DNA from 2 places in the Actimicrobium sp. CCC2.4 genome. Region 1 is predicted to be linked to the other one. Evidence: predicted binding sites of a transcription regulator. Region 1 holds the regulator's gene; the other holds the start of a gene.
What was found. The regulator sigma-54, encoded in region 1, starts transcription at its own class of promoters, with help from an activator protein. The targets are predictions, from matches to a motif close to TGGCANGNAANCTGCTTT.
Positions count from the first base shown of each region.

Region 1 (7,300 bases):
CGCACAGGCTGGCAAACGGTGCGGCATACGCGCGAATGGCAGCGCGCACATCGCCACCTGAAAACTGATCGAGCAAGGCCTCCAGTCCGGCCAGCGCACCCCCCGGCAGGAACACATCGGCCAGTCCGGCGTAGAGCGCATCGGCAGCGCCTATCATCTCGCCGCTCACGCCCAGATACGTGCCCAGTTGCCCGGGTGTGCGCGACAGAAAATAGCTACCACCGACATCTGGGAACAAGCCGATATTGACTTCGGGCATGGCCATTTTCGTGCGCTCGGTGACGATCCGCAAGCGGTTCTGCGGACCACTTTGCGCCAGCCCCATGCCACCCCCCATGACGATGCCATCCATCACGGCGATCCAGGGTTTCGGATAAAAATGGATCAGGTGGTTCAGTGCATACTCTTCGGTAAAAAAATCATCCAGCGCTGCGCTGCCGCCTTGGGGCGTCGACCCGCCGGCCTGATGAAAAAAGCGGATATCTCCACCGGCACAAAACGCCTTCTCGGTGCTGCCGCGTAGGATCACAGTCTGGACGGCGGCGTTATCACGCCAGTCGAGCAGCACGTGAGTCAGGTCGCGCACCATCGCGAGCGACAAGGAATTGAGGGCCTTCGGACGGTCCAGTGTGATGTGGCCTGTTGCGTTGCGGATCTGGGTCTGGATGAGAGCGGTCATGGTCGGATTCGATTGTGCACAAGTCAATTGCGTGAAATTAAAAAGGGCGCAATCAATGCGCCCTAAATGGAATGTGCCGGTCTGCCCGGCAGCGGGTTCGATCAGGAGGAGGCGGCTATCACAACCGGGTCAGGGATGTGTTTGATGGCGTCGTGCTGATGATCCTGCAATTTGGTTTTGTACTTGATGACCTGGCGATCGAGCTTGTCGATCAGCGCATCAATTGCGGCATAAAGATCCTCCGCAATACTCTCGGCGTGCAAGTCTTTGCCGCGCAGATGCAGGTTGATTTCTGCTCGCTGCCGCTTTTCTTTTTCCGGGAGTTTTTCTACCGTCAGGATGACGGCAATATCAATGACATGGTCGAAATGGCGCTTGATACGCTCAAGCTTGCTTTGCACATATTCACGAATGGCAGGTGTCACTTCGAGGTGGTGTCCACTGATTGTGAGATTCATACAGCGCTCCTTTGAATAATGCCGATGGAGGTTCGGAGGTGACCCCGCTACGGAAGGGTAGCTTCGAACACAACGACAGTACAACATGACAAATGAAACTACAGAAACTACAGGGCCTTGCGCAGGTTGACGGGAGGGATTTTCAGGGCTTCGCGATATTTTGCGACCGTACGCCTTGCCACTACCATACCCTGTTCTCCCAGCATGTCTGCGATCTTACTGTCAGAAAATGGAATCTTCGGGTCTTCAGCTCCTATCAATTGTTTGATGAGTGCCCGTATTGCCGTCGATGACGCTTCGCCGCCCGTTTCGGTGGCAACGTGGCTGCCAAAAAAATATTTCAACTCGAACATGCCATGCGGGGTCAGCATGTATTTCTGGGTTGTCACACGTGAGATGGTGCTCTCGTGCAGTCCGAGTGTATCAGCAATCTCACGCAAGACAAGGGGGCGCATGGCGACCGCGCCATGGGAAAAAAAGTTCCGCTGACGCTCGACGATGGCCTGTGCAACCCGCAGGATCGTATCGAATCGCTGGCGCATATTTTTGATCAGCCACTTGGCTTCCTGCAGCTGCGACGTCAGCGATCCCTCACCTTTGCTCTGCTTGAGAATGTTGGCGTACATGGCATTGACCCGCAGTCGTGGCATCACGTCATGGTTGAGCATGACTTGCCAGCCGGTCTTGGTGCGCTTGACGATCACGTCCGGCACCACGTAGTCCGAGGTGCCGCCGCCGAAGATCGCACCCGGGTGCGGATTGCACTGGCGGATCACGCTCTGGGCTTCGCGCAGATCCTCGTCATCGCAGTCGAGGGCTTTCTTGAGCTTGCTGAAATCGCGCTGTGCAAACAGCGGCAGATAGTCCTCGACGATAACCAGTGCCATGCGCCGGGTCACCATCGCGATGCCGGGAAAACGCCGTATCTGCAGCGCCAGGCACTCGGCCGCGTGGCGGGCGCCGACGCCGGGCGGATCGAAGCTCTGCAGCAGTTTGAGCGCGATGGTCAGCTCTTCGGCTTCAACGTCGAGTTCGGCCGGCAAGCGCTCGAGCATGGCCTCCAGCGTATCGTCGAGGTAGCCATTGTCATTGAGCGCATCGATCATCAATTCGACCAGCGCGCGATCGCGCGGGTTGCGCACCGTGACGCGCATTTGCTCGAGCAGGAATTCGCGCAGCGTGGATTCGTGTGCTTCGAGCTGCGGCCTGGCATCGTCGTCTTCCGGCGCTTTCGAGGTGCGTGCAACGTCATCAAAACTCCAGTCCGCATCGGTGCTTGGCGTGGCGTCGCCGGCATCGTTCTGGTCCGGCGCGGGGGCTTCCGATTCGGACGATGAAGGCGCTGCGTTGGCGTCTTCGCTGGCCCCTTCCTGACGGATACCTTCGGCTCCGAGCGCGCCATCCGCCAGCAGACGGACCGAGTGATCGAGCGGATCGTCGAGCCGTTCCAGCAGCGGATTATCGGTCAGCATTTGCTCCAGTTCCTGATGCAGTTCCAGCGTCGACAGTTGCAACAGGCGGATCGATTGCTGCAATTGCGGCGTCAGCGCAAGATGCTGGGAGGTGCGGAGCTGGAGGGATTGTTTCATTCTTGTTTGTGCTTACATCCGGAAGTGTTCGCCAAGATAGACCTGGCGCACCAATTCATTGGCAATGATCGCATCCGGCTTGCCGCTGGCCAGCACTGCACCTTGATTGATGATGTAGGCGCGGTCGCAGATACCCAGGGTTTCGCGCACATTGTGGTCGGTGATCAGCACGCCGATACCGCGTTCTTTCAGGAAGCGCACGATGCGCTGGATTTCGATCACGGCAATCGGATCGACGCCGGCGAAGGGTTCATCGAGCAGCACGAAGCGCGGATTACTGGCCAGCGCGCGGGCAATCTCTACGCGGCGTCGCTCACCGCCGGAGAGCGACATGGCCTGGCTGTCGCGCAGCTTATCGATCTGCAAATTCTGCAGCAAGGTGTCGAGCCGTTCATTGATGACGGACTTGGTCAGCGTCTTGCCATGGTCATCGTGCTGCAGTTCCAGCACGGCGCGGATGTTTTCCTCGACGGTCAGCTTGCGAAATACCGAGGCTTCCTGCGGCAGATAGGACAGACCCAGCACCGCGCGTCGATGGATAGGCAGACGCGAGATATCGATGCCATCCAGACGGATTTCACCGGCGTCCGATGGCACCAGGCCGACGATCATGTAGAACGACGTCGTCTTGCCGGCACCGTTCGGCCCGAGCAGGCCGACCACTTCGCCGCTGGCCACATCGAGCGAGACATCGCTGACAACCTGGCGGATTCCGTAGCTTTTTTTCAGGCCGGTGACGATCAGTTTGCTGCTGCTATTGGTGAAGGAGTCAACCGGTGTCGACATGGCATTGATCATTTGGGCACACCCGGTGTGCGTGGCTGGATCGTCGCCTTGATGCGTCCGGCACCGGCCTTGCTGTCCTGTCCTGCGGGCGTGTTGTTGACCGAGAAAAATTCGCTGCGGCTATCGTAGGAAATGAATTCTCCTTCGACTTCGTCCGTCGGCGTCTTGCCATCGAGACGGCGCATCTTTGCCTTCGAAAACAACTTCACCAGTTCGGTCTTGCCATCGTATTCAATACGTTCGGCTTCGCCTTCTATCCACAGATTCTCGCCGCCATCACGCTTCTGTCGAAAGCTGGCCAGGCTGCCAGGTGCAGCATATAAGGTGGCGAACTGATAACCGGCCGGGTCTTGCACAACGACCACGCGTGCGGCTTTCATGAGCAGCGTGCCGCGCACGACCACGACGTCACCGGTGAAGGTATTGACCTGCTTGACGTCGTCGTAGGCCATTTGGTTGGCGTCGACGACAGTGGGTTTGTTGGAGTCAGCTTTTTCGGCATGCACCGCCGGCACGAAGGCCGCGTTGAACATGAACAGAAAAGCGAAAAAAAACGGTTTCATGAAAATTCCTGGTAGAGGCAGCGTAAGAGGTCATGCACAGTAGCTCATCGCGCTACGGCCGGCGCGAATACGCCGTGCACGCGATGGGCCAAATCGAGCTGGCGGGTGGCGTTGTTGGCGACCATGCCGGTGCCGTTCAGTATGGTGGTACCCATCAGCATTTCAACGGGCGTATCGGTTTTCATCACATCGTCATCAGGCAACAGCAGCAGATAGGCGGACTTGAGATGAAAGCGCTGGATGGAGCCGGACGCGGGCCGGTCGACATCCACGTTATCAATCATTTGTACTTCGCTGTTGTCGCTGTTGACCAGTGCACGTTCGGAACGCATCACCATCGTTGGCCGGTTATTCGACAGGTTGTAGATCACCGGCTTGGTGATTTCATACGAGTCGTCCATCGGCAAATGGGTCAGCACGTCACCGGAAATGTTGTAGCGTGCCGTGCGGTTTTTGGCCATCCGGACAAAGGTAAAATTTTTCACGTAGTAGTCGGGAGCGACGCGCGGCGCGTCAGGTGCATCGTTACCGCCGCTTTTGCGGATCACTTCGAGAACCCAGAAACTGCCGAGTGCCAGTGCCACGCTCAGCGCGATCAGGAACCCGAGCCGGAAGCGGTTGGCGGAACGCACTGCGCTCATGACAGATACGGTGCCAGTGCCGCCTCGTAGTTGCCCTGGGCGCTCAGGATCAGGTCGCACAGTTCACGTACTGCGCCGCGACCGCCTTGCGCGGTGGTGACAAAATGCACGCGCCGGCGTACCTCGGCATGGCCATTCGGTACGCTGGCGGCAAAGCCGGCACGCAACAGGATAGGCAGGTCGATGACGTCATCACCAATGAAGCCGCACTGGTCGGCCGTGAAGCCGGTCTGCGCCAGCAGTTGCTCGAAGCTCGCGCGCTTGTCGTGACTGCCTTGGAACACATGCGTGATGCCGAGGTCGCCGGCACGGCGCTGTACCAGCGGCGACTGGCGCGCGCTGATGATCGCCGTGGCGACGCCCGATTGCTGCAGCAGCCGGATGCCCTGGCCATCGAGCACATTGAAGGTCTTGATGAGCTCGCCGTCGGCACCAAAGTGCAGGCTGCCGTCGGTCAGTACGCCATCGACGTCGAAAATCATCAGCCGGACCCGGGCAGCGCGTGTAATGACATCCTGTAACTGGTCGGTCATCAGATCACCTTGGCGCGGGTCAGGTCATGGATGTGCAGCGCACCGACGAGCATGCCGGACGCATCGGCGACCAGCAACTGATTGATGCGCAGTTCTTCCATCACTTGCACCGCATCGACGGCCAGCTGGTCGGGAGCTATGGTGCGCGGATCGGGGTGCATCACGTCGGCCACCGTCAAGCGTGTGAAGTCCTGTACGTGTTCGATCAGACGGCGCAAGTCACCATCGGTGAAGACGCCAATCGGGCGGAATGACTCGTCCACGATAGCCGTCATGGCCATGCCCTTGCGGGTCATTTCGGCCAGTGCCTGCGACAGCGACACGGTGGCCAGCACTGCCGGGATTTCGCCGCCGCTGCGCATCACGTCGCGCACGTGGGTCAGCAAGCGCCGGCCCAGTGCGCCGCCCGGATGCGAGCGGGCAAAGTCTTCGGCGCGAAAGCCGCGCGCATCCAGCAGTGCCACGGCCAGTGCATCGCCGAGCGCGAGCGCCGCCGTTGTGCTGGTGGTGGGGGCAAGATTGAGCGGGCAGGCTTCCTTGTCGACAGCGACATTCAGATGCACGCTCGCGAGCCGCGCCAGGCTGGAGTCATCGTTGCCAGTCATCGTGACCAGGATCGCACCCATGCGTTTGATGCTGGGCACGATGGCCATCAGCTCGGCGGTTTCGCCGGAATTGGAAATGGCCACGAACACATCCTGCGGACCGATCATGCCAAGATCGCCATGGGCCGCTTCGGCCGGATGCACGAACAAAGAAGGGGTGCCGGTCGAAGCCAGTGTCGCAGCAATCTTGCGTGCGATATGACCGGACTTGCCGATGCCCGATACCACCACGCGACCGGTACAATCGAGCAATAGTCCGACTGCTTTGGCAAAGCAAGCGGCGCTGTTGCTGACGGGGTCGGACAGGCGTGCTTTCAGGGTCAGCAAGGCATCGGCTTCGATTTGCAGGGTCTCGCGGGCGAGGAGCAGGGCACGTGCCGCACGCTCGGCAGTGAAGGGGACTGTGACGGCGTCGGAAACGGATTTTTGTTGGGGTACACTCATGCCGGAAAGTATAAACGAATTACTAAAGCAAAAATTCTGCCAGCGACAACTAAAAACTTGTCTTGCGCCGGATTAAAGGATCTTTCGCCCCGTCATGCACTCAGCGCTTGAACTCACCTTACTGTTACTCGGTGCTGCCGTGCTCGGCGTGGTCGCCTTTCGCATGCTGCATTTGCCACCGATGCTGGGTTACCTGGCGGTCGGCATTGCCATCGGTCCGCACGCACTGGGCTGGGCCGAGGATACCGCCACCACCCACACGCTGGCTGAATTCGGCGTCGTGTTCCTGATGTTTTCGATCGGCCTCGAATTCTCGCTGCCCAAACTGTTTGCCATGCGTCGTACCGTGTTCGGCCTCGGCATGGCGCAAGTACTGCTGACCATTCTGGCCACCATGCTGTGCAGCTGGGGCGCGGCGCGCTTGCTGCCGCAGGTCGCCGACATCAGCTGGGGCGCGGCGTTCGCGCTGGGCGGAGCGCTGGCGATGTCGTCGACGGCCATCGTCTCGAAACTGCTGACCGAGCGGCTCGAGCTCGAAAGCGAACATGGCCGTCGCATCATCAGCATCCTGCTATTCCAGGACCTGGCGCTGGTGCCGCTGCTGATTCTGGTGCCGGCGCTGGCCAAGGCGCCGCAGGACATTGCCGTGACACTCGGCTGGGCCGCACTGAAAGCCGTCGGCGTACTGGTGCTGTTGCTGGTGATCGGCCAGAAGCTCATGCGCAGCTGGTTTCGCATTGTGGTCCAGCGGCGTTCGCAGGAATTGTTCATGCTCAACCTGCTGCTCATTACGCTGGGTGCCGCATGGATCACCGAGCAGGCCGGCCTGTCGCTGGCGCTGGGCGCCTTCGTCGCCGGCATGCTGATCTCGGAGACCGAATACAAGCATCAGGTCGAAGAAGACATCAAGCCGTTTCGCGACGTGCTGCTCGGACTGTTCTTCATCACTATCGGCATGCTGCTCAATATCCGGCTGGTCATCGAGAACTGGTGGCTGGTGCT
Region 1 covers NZ_CP133777.1:79,527-86,826, reverse strand. The annotation lists gene RHM62_RS00440 (enoyl-CoA hydratase/isomerase family protein) at 1-679, opposite strand, end outside; gene hpf (ribosome hibernation-promoting factor, HPF/YfiA family) at 781-1,137, opposite strand; gene RHM62_RS00430 (RNA polymerase factor sigma-54) at 1,245-2,726, opposite strand; gene lptB (LPS export ABC transporter ATP-binding protein) at 2,739-3,512, opposite strand; gene lptA (lipopolysaccharide transport periplasmic protein LptA) at 3,521-4,075, opposite strand; gene lptC (LPS export ABC transporter periplasmic protein LptC) at 4,120-4,716, opposite strand; gene RHM62_RS00410 (HAD family hydrolase) at 4,713-5,249, opposite strand; gene RHM62_RS00405 (KpsF/GutQ family sugar-phosphate isomerase) at 5,249-6,298, opposite strand; gene RHM62_RS00400 (cation:proton antiporter) at 6,393-7,300, shown strand, end outside.

Region 2 (7,300 bases), 1.5 Mb from region 1:
CCTGCCGGTCCGACATCGGCAAATTGTTGGGGTCCTGGCAGACCCGCAGTATTTTTTGTGCACTTGCGCCATCCTGTGCCTTCGCGGGTGCCGACAGTGCCAGCAAGCCGGCACACAGGCTGATGGCCATGCGGCGGAGCGGCACGTTTCTAGGGCGGGTAACTGGGACCATGGGGCGACTCCTTTATGCAGAAATTAAGACTCACTTCAGTGATGCGGTCACCGGCGTCGGCCTGGTTTATTTCACGATGACCTGGAGGCGACCGGCAGCAATATCGCCTTCGGAACGTCCCTTCAGATACGCGTACAGCTCATCGAGATGGTCGGCCACAAAAGGCACGCCACCGAAATTGGGCATGCCTTTTTCAATGCGGCCTTTTTTCAGTGTCGTCACGAACTGCTCTTTGGTCAGCACCTTCATGCTGTCGATCAGCGATGGTCCGACCAGTCCTTCCTGGGCGGCGCCGTGGCAGCGGCTGCAGGATTGGGCGCGCCAGACTTTCCAGCCGATCAGGGTGTTCGGGTCGACCTTGTTCTTGTCGACAACGGTATAGAGTTTGGTGCTTGCGGCCTTGTCGGGCGCAGTCGTTGTGCCCAGCGCATTCTGGTGACAGAAAACGGTAAGAGCCAGGCCAGCCGTCAATAGTGTGCTTCGTAGTGTGATGGGCAGGGCCATGAATTCTCCTTGAAAGTGACACGCCGGACCGGATCAGGATCGATCCGGCCGGCGTTGTGGCGATGAACAACGACGGACTACTTTGCCGACGCCACCGTGACATTGCCGGGGATGGCAAACACGGTCAGGACACCACCGAGCTCGGTGTAATTCGACAGTTCCTTGTAGCCGCCGACGGCACCCAGGCCTTCGTTGGGTTTGGTCAGACCGGCTGCCATGCCGATCCCTGCCCAGCCACCGATACCCGACAGTACGCCGATGTACTGCTTGCCCTTGTATTCCCAGGTGTTGACGTTGCCGACGATGCCGGATGGCGTCTTGAACTTCCACAGTTCCTTGCCATTGTTATCGACGGCCTTGATGAAGCCTTCCAGCGTGCCGTAGAAATTCACGTCACCGGCAGTGGCCAGTGCGCCGCTCCAGACCGAAAATTTCTCCGGCTTTGACCAGACAATTTTTCCGGTACCGGCATCCCAGGCAATGAAATTACCCATGCCGCCATGGCTATCGGGCGTCGGATACATCGAGACGGTGGCACCCACATACGGCTGGCCGGCAGTGAAGTCGACCTTGTACGGTTCATAGTCCATGCAGACATGGTTGGTCGGCACGTAGAACAATCCGGTCTTCGGCGAGAACGCGGCAGGCTGCTGATCCTTGCTGCCCAGTGCAGCCGGACAGATACCCTTGATGTTGACGTCTTCACCGCCCTGGCTGGTGCTGTACTTGGCGACGACGGCGGGACGGCCGGTTTTCATGTCGATGTGGGTGGCCCAGTTGACCTTGGGATCAAACTTTTCGGCGACCAGCAATTCGCCGGTGACGCGGTCCAGCGTGTAGCCGAAGCCGTTACGGTCCAGATGCACCAGCGTCTTGCGTGGCTTGCCGGCGACCTTGATGTCGGCCAGGATCATTTCATTAACGCCGTCATAATCCCATTCGTCATGCGGTGTCATTTGATAGACCCACTTGGCTTTGCCGGTATCGAGGTCGCGCGCAAAAATCGTCATCGCCCACTTGTTGTCGCCGGGTCGCTGCGAGGGATTCCAGGTCGACGGATTGCCGGTGCCGTAGTACAGCAGATTGGTGGCCGCGTCGTAGCTGTACCAGCCCCAGGTCGTGCCGCCGCCGATTTTCCATTGATCGCCGGACCAGGTCTTGAGCGAGGAATCCTTGCCTACCGGTGCCATCTTGCCGTTGGTCCAGGTCATGGTCTTGGCCGGATCCATCAGCATGTCGGCGTCAGGTCCGACGCTATAGGCTTTCCACAGTTGCTTGCCGGTCTTCAGGTCATGCGCGGTGAGCCGGCCGCGCACGCCGAACTCGCCGCCGCTAATGCCGGTGATGACCATGTTCTTGAAGATGTGCGGTGCATTGGTATTGGATTCGCCGACCTTCGGATTGCCGACCTTGACCTTCCAGACTTCCTTGCCGGTCTTTGCATCAAGCGCCACCATCGTGGTGTCGGCCTGTTGCAGGATGATCTTGCCATCGCCATACGCCACGCCGCGATTGACGGTGTCACAGCACATGACCGGAATCACCCCGGCGTCCTGCCGCGGCTCGTATTTCCAGCGCATGCTCTGGTCTTCGAGGTTGATCGCATACACCTTGTTCGGGAATGGGCTGTGGACATACATAGTGTCGCCGATGACCAGCGGTCCGCCTTCATGCCCGCGCAACACGCCGGTCGAAAACGTCCACGCCACTTGCAACTCCTTGACGTTGGCACTGGTGATCTGGTTGAGCTCGCTGTAACGACGGTTGGCGTTGTCGCCGGCTTGGGTCGCCCAGTTTTTCGGACTGGCCATGGCCTTGTTGAGTTGTTCGTCGGCGAGTGCAGAATTGCTCACTGCCAGGGTGCCTGCGATGACCAGCAGGTGTTTCAGGATTACCTTCGAAGACATGTCTACCTCCATGAATTATTGTGATGACCGTCGTGCTGCGGTGATGCGGTATGCCTTTCTGAATGTGCGGAAAACTCTCCAAAGATTTCCGTAATCGACAAGGTGTCGTCTGCAAGCTTCAGCACTTACCATGCCAGTTGGCGATGGCGGGCAGCGCATTGGTCGCGACGGTTGGCAGGTGTGCTGTTTGCTGAACAAGGGCAGGGCGATGTGTTCCGCGATGGCGGGCAATGCCAGACAGCAAGCGCTGGCCTGCTGCACACCTTATTTGATGAAGCAGGCATCGGCCGCGACCTGTTCCACCTGCCGGTATTTCCTGACCATTTCCTTGACGAGGGTAGGGTCACGGAATTCGGCACCGCGCTCGCCGCCCAGCCCCTGATGGCGTTTTGCGGTGGACAGCTCGGCGTAATCATCGAACGGCAACTGCTTCGCAATGGTGTCGATCGCGCAGGAGCACTTGTACAGATACTCGTATTTGCTATCGTGATTTTTCATGCATTCGAACACGTACTCGACCCGCGACGAGGTCGGAAAATCGTGTGCCTGCGCCGTCATCGGCGCAGCAATCACCAGCAGGAGCAGGGTGCAAGAAGCAAGGCGTGGCGATAAACAGGTCATGGTGTTTTCCGGTTCAGAAAACATCTCCTTCGCAAGATCAATGCCACTGCCGATGCGGCCCGCAATACTGCGGACAGGTCGTCCGTAACTGACACAGCAGCGCTACAAGGTGTGCCGGTTTCTGCGCAGTCGCCAGCGCGCGATCCATCGCGGCGCGGGCAGGAACCCGCCGGCCAGCAGTAATGCCGCCAACGCGGCGGGCAGCCAGCGCACATCGGTCGCCACCACCAGCGCGCGATCAAAGCGCTGATCGGTCAGCATCCGCAGCAGCGCGGCGTCGCTATCGAGTCGCCCGTAGTGCAAGCCGCTGGCTTGTGCCAATGCCTGCAAATAACCGGCATGCAGCACTGATAAATGTTCCTGGCTCTTGACCGCCCCTCGCCGCTGCACCACGTCGCTGGCCGACCACCAGCCCACCTGTCGGGCCTGCCTGTCGAGGCGCGGAATCGGTTGCGCCACGTCGCCGCCTACGCCTACCAGCATGCCGGCGATGCGTCCTTCGGGCCGGTCGAAGTCGGGAATGCTTGCCATCGGCGGCGACTCCTGACCATCGGTCATGAAGATGAGCGATGGATGTTGCGGCAATTCGAAGGCCACATCGGTGGCGCTGGTGACGCCGCGTGCGATGACGCTGGCGTCTTCCCATGCCATGCGTGCATCGATCTGGCGGACCGCTTGCGTCAGCCCGCTCCGGTTGCTGCACACTTCCAGCGGTGCCAGCAACAGCAAGGTGCGCCGGCTGGAAAAAATCCCCAGCCCGATTTGCGATCCGCAAGGCAGTTGTGCCAGCGCCTGCACCAGCGCCTCGCGGGCAGCGTCAAGCCGGCTGACGGCGCGACCATCGCGCAGCTGGTCGGTCACATACATGCTCTGCGTAATATCGAACACCACCAGATGATTGACCACCGTACGTGCCAGTGGAATAGGCGGCAGGACACTGGCGACGACCAGCAGCACGGCCGCGCCCAGCAGAAGCCGGTCGCGCCACGCAAGTCGTAGCGCGGGCAGTTTCACGGCAGGCCCCCGCTTTCGGGTTGCATGGTCGTGGCGGCGCCTTCCCTGCCATCGTTCGTGTCGTTGTTGTTCGTCGAGCCTTCCAGTTCTTTTGATGTATTGATGCCGTCGACGGTGGCCGCTATCGCTTCTTCCGGGGCCAGCCAGAGCGCCCGTTCGAGGTTATGGCGCGCGGCCCACTGTTGCGGCTCGCGGAGCAAGACCTCGCGATAGTGCTGCTTCGCCAGCGCCAGCAGGCCCGGGCGTTTTTCGTCGTCGCTGCCCATGGCGATGGCCTGACGCAGCGCCAGGTTGCCAAGGTTGAAGCGTGCCTGATTGCTGACCCGTGCATCGCCGGACTGCATGGCTAGCTGCAGGTTCTGCCTGGCGTCGTCGGCGTCGCCGGTGCCGGCCAGTCGCACACCGCGCGCGGCGCTGATACGTGGATCTTCGATGGCAGCAGCAATCGCAGGTGGCGCAAGCAGATCGCGGTTCAATGCCAGTGCGGCATGCCGCTCTGCCAGAGCCATCCCGAGGGCCACCAGAAAGACGCCGGCCAGCGCGCTGCCCGTGATGTGGAGTGTGCGTGATTTCATGTCGGAACTCCGGAGCGGGTGCTGCGTCGCAGTAGCCATAACACCGCGCAGGCGAGGGCGGCGATCAGGTAGCACAGCGCGGCCCGGTCGACCTGCGGCACTGGCAACTGATAGGTGATCGGCAGCATTTGCTGGCGGCCTACGGCTTCGATGGCGCGCTGCATCGAGGCCTGGTCCTCGGCTTCGAAAGCGCGATACGGTGTCGACAAGGAACGGAAGTAACGGTGCATCGCCACCTCGACCACGCCATCGAATTCGGCGCTGTCGCTATCGGCCAGCGCCGGCTGGTTGTACGAGCGCAAATAGATCCAGTACAGCGCGATGCGATTGCGCTTGAGACCATCGGCGATCTGCAGCCGCACCGCCGGTGCAATCTGCGCGCCGCCATCCGACACCAGCATGATGATCCGGCTGCCGCTGTCGGGCCGGTCATCAAAAGTGCGCAGTGCCGCCAGCATCGCGCTACCGACATCGGTATTGCCCAATCCCGAACCGACGCCACCGGCCTGGATCGCAGCCTGGATCATGTCGGGGCGCATGTTGAACGGCATCACCTGAAACTGGTTTTCGCTGAACATCATCAGGCCGATGGCATCGTGCGGCCGGCCGGCGGCAAACCCGGCCAGCGCGGTGCGGGCAATCTTGCGCTTTTTGGGCTCGGCATATTTATCGGTCAGCGGCGTCTTTGCGCCCTTCTCTTGCAGGGCGGCATCCATGCTGGCACTGCGGTCGAGCAGCACCAGGATCTCGGCGCCGCTGCCGGTTTTTTCGATGGTGGTGGCGGGCGAGACGAGGCCGGCCAGACCGAGCACGGTGGCCACGATGGCCAGCATGCCGAGCGCGATTTCCAGGCGGGCGCGCCACAATCCCAATGGATCCGGTGGCAACCAGCCGGTCCAGCCGAAGACCTGTTCGTCATCGCGCTGCCGGCACAGCGGCAAGGCGGCCAGTAGCAGTCCCGACAGCCACCACGGCTGCGCGACGATCAGCTCCGTCAAGGCGAGGCCGCTCATGCGGCGTGGCGCTGTTCAAGCCGCCGCAGGCGGCGCGCCAGTGCGGTGACGGTGGTCGCATCGGGTACCGGCCGGCTGCCGAAAAACACGGCTTGCGACTGGTCCAGAAAATCCGCCAATGCCTTTTTTTCGGACAACAGATACGGCGAACTTGCCAGCAGGCGGGCGAGGGTCGCCGGGCGCACGACTTCACCGGCAGCATCGTTGAGCGCATGGTGTAGCCGGCGTTGTGCCGCCAGCGGATCGCTCGTGTCGGCGTGCGTGTGCAGCGCCTGCAAGTCACGCATGGCGCGCGCGAAGGGCAGATGCCGGCCACGCCGCAGATACCGCCAGCCGGCCATGCTGCCCCATACCAGCAGCGTCGCCAGTAAAGCGCTTGCCGCCAGTTGGATGCGCAGCGTGATCGGGGCCAGGGCCACCGGTGCCGGTGCCTGGTCCGGTTGTAGCGCCGGCAGCGCCACGGCATTCAACGCTTGCAATGGCGTGAACGGCGCAATCGAAAACGGCATGCCTGCCACGGCCAGCCTGTCGGTGCCAGCGGTCAGCGTCAGGGCGGGCAGGCTCCAAACAGTGAGCGTTTGCGGCGTATTGATGATCTGGTAATCCAGTTGCAGCCAGTGCTGACCGGCGGCGTCGATGTCGACCATCGCGCTGCGTCGCCACAGCGAGTTACCGATGCGTCCGCCGGGTGGCAATCCGCTCAGCACCAGCGGCGTCGCCGGCGTGCCGAGCGCAATGCGCTGCTGTAGCAGGTCACCGATGACCAGGCCGTAATTGCGCGACAGTTCGGCACGCACGAGTGGCACCGTCGCGCTAGCGTGGCAGCTCGCCGACAACAGCAATATCAACAGCAGCCGGCTCATCGCTGGCCATCCAGGAAGTACTGCGACAGCCGCGCCGGATCGTATTGACCGCTCAGGTACAGCGGGCGGATCTGGCGCGCGGCAAACACCGCGTCAAGCTGGCGACGGCGTTCGGCCAGGTGTTCCTGCCACTGGCGACGCAGCCGTGGCGTTAGCCAGAGCGAGCGCAAGCGGCCACTTTCGGCGTCGCGCAATCGGACAAAATTTTGCCCTGGCGGTGGCTGCATTTCCTGCTCACCCCACAGCACCAGCGGCACCACCCATGCCCGCCCCAGCAGGTCCAGCGCTGCGGCAACCTGTTCCAACGGCCAATGAAAATCAGAGACCAGAAACACCATTGCCTCGCGCCCGGCCAGTGGCTGCAGCGTTGCCAGTGCGCCGTAACCCGCTGTGCTGCCAGGCTGGGCGGCACGCAGTTGCGCGCCCATGGCTTGGCCGATTACACGGCTATGTCGAGGCGGCTGGAACAGGTCGTCACGGGTTTCGCCATCGAAGGCCAGCAGGCCTGCGGTGTCGCCGGCACTGAATGCACTGTCGCCCATCGCCGTGACAAAATCAGCCGCGACATCGCGCTTGCGCGGCGCTCCGCAAGCCATCGATGCCGACACGTCGACCACCGCCAGCAGCGTGA
Region 2 covers NZ_CP133777.1:2,747,707-2,755,006, reverse strand. The annotation lists gene RHM62_RS12605 (quinoprotein dehydrogenase-associated putative ABC transporter substrate-binding protein) at 1-130, opposite strand, end outside; gene RHM62_RS12600 (cytochrome c) at 239-676, opposite strand; gene RHM62_RS12595 (methanol/ethanol family PQQ-dependent dehydrogenase) at 754-2,583, opposite strand; gene RHM62_RS12590 (hypothetical protein) at 2,848-3,204, opposite strand; gene RHM62_RS12585 (vWA domain-containing protein) at 3,307-4,218, opposite strand; gene RHM62_RS12580 (hypothetical protein) at 4,215-4,793, opposite strand; gene RHM62_RS12575 (vWA domain-containing protein) at 4,790-5,806, opposite strand; gene RHM62_RS12570 (calcium incorporation protein MxaA) at 5,803-6,669, opposite strand; gene RHM62_RS12565 (MxaS protein) at 6,666-7,300, opposite strand, start outside.
Region 2: a site for sigma-54 is predicted at 2,702-2,719, ahead of RHM62_RS12595 (methanol/ethanol family PQQ-dependent dehydrogenase). Genes of this name have one in related genera too.